Linked DNA regions of Aliamphritea ceti. The protein of the gene in region 1 interacts with the protein of each later gene in a pairwise test. Links are inferred from orthologs where the notes say so. Each region holds a gene or a part of one and is shown on either strand. Other genes may lie near its edges. The genes, in order: OCU49_RS16035 and grxD.

Region 1 (3,062 bases):
TAATGCCCGTTTATCTGAGCACCCGTTGCGTCAGGAGCTCTATGCTGAGATGCACTCGCGTCCTTTCCGGGTCATTGATGCGCCGGCACGTATTAGCCATCTGGTGATTATGTGCGATGAAACGCAGAAAAAATCCCAGTATGCGCATTTGCTGAAGCTGTGTGAAAGTTACGCCGTTGAGCCGCCGGAGCAGGATGTGGCATTTTTTCAGATGAATCTGAACGGCTTACAAATGCGCCGTGAGAAACATCTTGAATTCATTGCTTACACCTTTACCAGCCGCTGCGATGACTCCGAAGTGCCTTTTGCACACAGCTGTATTGGGGGCCTGCCAGAGGAATGGTTAGCCGGTTTGGAAGGTCAGATAGTGACGGCGTTTCACGTCACCGTACTGGATGCGTCTGAGTCAGGTGAGCCGGATATTCCGCAGGTAAAGCAATACTTTGACGACATGCGTCTGATTGGCAGTCAGCCTTCTCAGGGGGCCGCTCAGGTCTGGACAACTTATCAGCTGCATGATGATGGTTATGGCCGTTTTCTGGTGTACAACCGTGAGATGAGTGCCAGCCAGTTAGGCCGTCTGGTACAACGTCTGGTGGAAATAGAAACATACCGGCTGATGACTTTACTGGGTCTGCCTCTTGCCCGGTCTATCAGTCCACAACTCCGGCAGATGGATTTGAAACTGGCGGAGTTAACGCAGACTTTGGCGCAGGGCGATCAGCAGGAAGGTTTTAATGATGCGCAGCAGCTATTAGGGCAACTGACGGAGATTGCTTCACAGGTGGAAGCCTACCGGGCACAGTCGACATTTAGGTTTAATGCGACACTGGCTTATCAGAACATCATGTTTAACAATATTGATGAGCTGCGAGAAGACGAAGTTTCCGGGCACCTCACGTTGCAGGAGTTCATTGGACGCCGGGTCGGCCCGGCGGTTAAAACCTGTGAATCGGTCGCTGCGCGGCTGGAAGACTTATCCCGCAGGATTGACCGGGTTAGCGATATGTTGCGTACGCAGGTGGACTTGTCCATTCAGGGACAAAACCAGGAACTGCTCAGCTCAATGGACCGGCGTTCAAAAATACAGTTGATGATGCAACATACTGTAGAGGGGTTATCGGTTGCGGCAATCAGTTATTACACCATCGGGCTGGTAAAAATCTTTCTGGGGGTTCTTTATGATCAGGGAATCTCATTTGATAAGAGCCTGGCGTTAGGTATTTCTATGCCGTTGGTAATCATCCTTGTTGCCGGGCTAACCCGACGGGTGCATTCGAAATTTAATAAATTGGCTGATGATCCGGAATCTCCCCGGTCAGGCCATAGGTAAAGGTGTGATATGACACAAACTATTGCCACGCAGATTGAAGCAAAGCTGCGTGATTCACTGGATGTAGATCAGCTGTATATTGAAAACGAAAGTCACATGCACAGCGGACCTGCGACAGACAGCCATTTTAAGGTGGCAGTTGTTTCCGATGACTTTACCGGCAAGCGTCTGGTAGCGCGACATCAGGCAGTCTATAAGGCTGTCGATACCTTAATGAACAATCCTATCCATGCATTTTCAATGCATCTGTATACTCGCCAGGAATGGACGGATAAGAACGGAGAAATTCCGTTGTCACCAAACTGCATGGGCGGTTCTAAGTAAGTACTACCGGAGCAATTTATAAGCGCTTTAGCCGTTGGCTACAGCGCTTTTTTTTATGCCATAAAGCGAATGTTTATTGTCAGCGAAATGGCGTTCAGATTGTTGATTCGCATCAATGTTTTTCTTTTCAGGCAGCGCGATAGTTAATACATCAGTTAAGAAATCAAAAGCGCCATTAAAGGGAAAAACAGATGAGCATTGAACACCACGACCTGATTCATGAATTGCCAGAGTATCGTGAACGTATCCATACTTTAAAAATGAGTAACGCGCATTTCTCCCGGCTGTTTGAGGAATATCATGATGTGACTAAGGAAGTTGAGCGTATGGAGTCGCTGACTGAACCTGTATGTTCTGAAACAGAAAGTGCCCGTAAAGCTAAACGTTTGCATCTCAAAGATCAGTTGTTTTCAATGCTCACGGCCGAACCCGCTTAAAAGCGAATTTACCCAAAAACTGCTTTCGTAATGAAACCCGCTTTATTGCGGGTTTTTTTCTATTTATAGTGTCGGTATAGGTTATTTAAATACTTGGGATTTATGAATGCATTCAAGCGGTTATAACTGGCGCTATATCTTTTCAATCGCCCGGGAATATAAACCAGAACTGATTAAGGCAAATCTGATTGCGCTGTTGGCAACGATTGCCAGCGTACCTTTGCCTTTACTTATGCCGTTACTGGTAGACGAGGTGTTGCTTGGGCAGCCTGCGACACTGGTAGAGATTTGTCAGCAGTTGTTTCCTGAGTCCTGGCAGGGTGCTGTGCTCTACATTGTATCAATATTGGTACTGACAATTATTCTGCGCTGTATCGCGCTGGGGTTGAATGTCTGGCAGGGTCGTCAGTTTACGCACATTTCAAAAGAAGTTGTCTTCAGAATTCGCCAGGGATTACTGCAAAAACTAAAACGTATTTCGATGGCGAAGTACGAAACCCTTGGCAGTGGCAAGGTTAGTAATCACTTTGTGGTTGATCTGGATACCGTCGATCAGTTTGTTGGTACGTCGTTAAGTAAGTTGTTACTGGCGGGGCTGACGATTCTTGGCACGGCTGTAGTACTGCTCTGGATGCACTGGCAACTGGCGATGTTTATTTTATTACTCAATCCTATTGTGGTGTATTTCACTATGGTGCTGGGCAAGCGGGTAAAAGACCTTAAGAAAGATGAGAACGCTGCTTATGGCGCATTTCAAGCTTCCCTGATAGAAGTTCTGGAAGGGATTTATCAGATTCGAGCAGCCAATCGTGAAAAGCATTATTTGCAGCGGTTGCAGGGGCAGGCTGAAGAAGTGCGGGACCGTTCAGTTGCCTTTGGCTGGCGTAGCGAAGCCGCTGGCCGTTTCAGCTTTATGGTGTTTCTGGTTGGTTTCGATTTATTCCGTGCATTATCGATGTTGATGGTAG
Region 2 (3,126 bases), 420 kb from region 1 along the record:
GTCACCCAGTTCAGCGGCTCGCTGGTCCAGCTTGTCGTGAGTAATAGTATCTACGACTGCCAGCGCAGCTGCACAGCATAAAGGGTTGCCGCCGTAAGTAGAACCGTGAGTACCCGGAATCAGGATCTCAGCAGCTTTACCGCGGGCCAGACAGGCACCAATTGGTACACCGTTACCCAGGCCTTTAGCTGTAGTAACAACGTCCGGAAGGATATCGTTCTGCTGATACGCAAAGTAGCTGCCGGTACGGCCATTACCTGTCTGAACTTCATCCAGCATTAACAGCCAGTCATGTTCATCACAAATATCGCGTAACTGGTTCAGATAGTTGTCGGCAGGAATGATAACGCCGCCTTCGCCCTGAATTGGCTCAACCAGAATAGCAACTACGTTCGGGTTGTTGGTCGCAATTTTGCGGATCGCTTCTACGTCATTAAACGGAGCACGTACAAAACCACTGACCAGAGGTTCAAAGCCTGCTTGCACAGCACGGTTACCGGTAGCGCTCAGGGTCGCCATGGTGCGGCCATGGAACGACCCGTCCATAACAATAGTAACTGGCTGGTCGATACCTTTGCCGTGGCCGTAGCGGCGTGCCAGTTTAATTGCAGCTTCATTGGCTTCTGCACCCGAGTTGCCGAAGAAAACGCTGTCCATGCCGGAGATTTGTGTCAGACGGCGGGCCAGACGTTCCTGATTCGGAATCGTGTACAGGTTTGATGTATGAATAAGCTGACTGGCCTGTTCGCTGATCGCAGTGGTGACAGCCGGGTGTGCGTGACCCAGGCCACAAACGGCAATACCGCTCAGTGCGTCCAGATATTTATGGCCATCTGTATCATACAGCCATGAGCCTTCGCCATGATCAAAGGCCACGGACAGGCGTGCATAAGTGTTCATTATGGGCTGTGTAGACATAAAGTCCCTCTTTGCGACATGTACCCATCGCCAATAAAAGAAGAAGTCTCGGCGTGGAAAAAACGGAAAAGTCTATTCAATCGTCGCTAGTTTAGCAATCTTTGCTGCAATTTATCTGTTCGGGCAGGGGATTCAGGCTTGAATTTATTGATCAGCGTCACAATGTTTTATAAAGACACAGATTAGGATAGTGGACTGCTCATTTGGAGCAGGCAGGTGGCTGAATTATTTCTTGAGTAAAACACTCGGGTTTATGGTAGGCTTGCGTTTTTTTTAACGCCCCCGCAGAAACGGGCGAAAGTTTTGACAGGTTTAAAGGTGTACTTATGAGCGTCGTTGATACCATTAAAGAGCAGATTGAATCTAATGATATTCTGCTATACATGAAGGGCACGCCCCGTTTCCCTCAGTGTGGTTTTTCTTCCCGTACTGTTGAAGCGGTTATGGAGTGTGGCGAGCGTTTTGCTTTCGTAAACATTCTGGAAAACCCGGAAATCCGTTCAGAGCTGCCAAAATACGCTAACTGGCCAACGTTCCCGCAGTTGTGGGTAAAAGGTGAGTTGATTGGCGGTTGTGACATCGTTGTAGAAATGGCTGCCAGTGGCGAGCTTAAAGAGCTGATTGCTGAAGCTGCTCCTAGCCAGCCTGAAGGCGAGTAAGCCTCTGGTGAATCAGCAAGCTGGTAATTAATATTCTTTATCGTTTTTATTGTCTGGTTTAATTAGTCTAATAAGAACTATCTGCTATGCTGATTCGCACTTAATTTGTGCGCGGGTAACCGCTGTATTTTTAATTCATTTAAGAGAGAACTAAACATGGCCGTATTAGTAGGTAAGAACGCTCCAGACTTTACAGCTCCAGCAGTACTGGGAAACGGTGAAATCGTTGATGCTTTTACACTGTCTGAAGCAACTAAAGGCAAGAAAGCTGTTGTATTCTTCTACCCACTGGACTTCACTTTCGTATGTCCTTCTGAGCTGCTGGCTTTCGATCACCGTATCGAAGAGTTCGCTAAGCGTGGCGTTGAAGTAATCGGTGTTTCTATCGACTCTCACTTCTCTCACAATGCATGGCGTAACACACCTGTTGAAGCAGGTGGTATCGGTCCTGTTAAGTACACTCTGGTTGCTGACATGACTCACAGCATCTGTAAAGATTACGATGTTGAATCTGAAGGTGGTGTTGCTTTCCGTGGTTCTTTCCTGATCGACGAAGATGGTCTGGTACGTCACCAGGTTGTTAACGATCTGCCACTGGGCCGTAACGTTGACGAAATGCTGCGTATGGTTGATGCGCTGGCTTTCCACCAGAAGAACGGTGAAGTTTGCCCGGCTGGTTGGAGCGAAGGTGATGAAGGTATGGTTGCTTCTCCTGAAGGTGTTGCAAGCTACCTGTCTGACAACGCTGACAAGCTGTAAGATTTAAATATCTGAAAAAAAACCGCCTTTATGGCGGTTTTTTTGTGTCTGGATTTTAGTTTCAGCTGTTGTGCGTTTGTATAGCTGTATATGAAATATGCATGCCTGACATACCTATTTATAATGATCATTCTGCCTGTTCATCGGGTATGATGTTTGATCGTCCTGCGCTTGCTTATCGGTAAGTTCTTTACCTGTGTTGTAGCGGGCATTTTGCTTTTACTAAATAGCCCGGCTAAATGGTTTGACTAAAGAGTTTGATTAAAGAGTTCAGCCAGTTAGCCCTATTAAATAATTTCACTAATTAATTCCGGAATTTTTCTGTGCCGAATAAATCCTATACGGGGCAAATGCCGTTCGCTGAGTTTGTCACGCTTATGGCGATGATGATGTCGCTGGTTGCCCTGGCGATTGATGCAATGTTGCCAGCGTTAGCACTAATGGGAGATGCCCTGCAGGTTGCAGACATTAATGATGTGCAGCTGGTGGTATCTGTTTTGTTTTTAGGCATGGCAGTGGGGCAGCTGTGTTACGGACCTGCATCTGACAGCTTTGGCCGCCGACCTGTGATGTACCTGGGGTATGCGCTGTTTATTGCTGGCGGTATCCTGTGTATCGTCGCGCAGGATTTGCATGTGATGCTGCTGGGACGGTTTTTGCAAGGCTTTGGTCTGGCGGCACCGAAAATTCTGACGGTAGCAATTGTCCGGGATCAGTTTTCCGGGCGGGATATGGCCAGGGTCATGTCATTTATTATGGTTATCTTTATTGTTATTCCGATGATCGCACC

The links.
Region 2: the proteins of OCU49_RS16035 (region 1) and grxD interact in binary tests that used the Escherichia coli proteins (3 or more experiments, as listed by UniProt). The link is inferred for Aliamphritea ceti from one-to-one orthologs.

What each region holds. Positions count from the first base shown.
Region 1 is NZ_AP025282.1:3,483,779-3,486,840, reverse strand. The notes cover bases 265-2,999. They hold OCU49_RS16035 (BolA family protein), read left to right. Parts: upstream 265-1,342; coding sequence 1,343-1,657; downstream 1,658-2,999. Other genes in these bases: OCU49_RS16025 (ABC transporter ATP-binding protein), read left to right, coding at 2,201-2,999; OCU49_RS16030 (HP1242/YdcH family protein), read left to right, coding at 1,849-2,094; OCU49_RS16040 (DUF3422 family protein), read left to right, coding at 265-1,333. Also shown: more of OCU49_RS16040, read left to right, coding at 1-264; more of OCU49_RS16025, read left to right, coding at 3,000-3,062. UniProt on the Escherichia coli protein: Transcriptional regulator that plays an important role in general stress response. Has many effects on cell morphology, cell growth and cell division. Acts by regulating the transcription of many genes, including dacA (PBP-5), dacC (PBP-6), ampC and mreB.
Region 2 is NZ_AP025282.1:3,900,144-3,903,269, reverse strand. What follows is about bases 112-2,910. They hold grxD (Grx4 family monothiol glutaredoxin), read left to right. Parts: upstream 112-1,244; coding sequence 1,245-1,577; downstream 1,578-2,910. Other genes in these bases: OCU49_RS17840 (multidrug effflux MFS transporter), read left to right, coding at 2,660-2,910; OCU49_RS17845 (peroxiredoxin), read left to right, coding at 1,734-2,336; OCU49_RS17855 (aspartate aminotransferase family protein), read right to left, coding at 112-918. In the rest of the region: more of OCU49_RS17855, read right to left, coding at 1-111; more of OCU49_RS17840, read left to right, coding at 2,911-3,126. UniProt on the Escherichia coli protein: Monothiol glutaredoxin involved in the biogenesis of iron-sulfur clusters.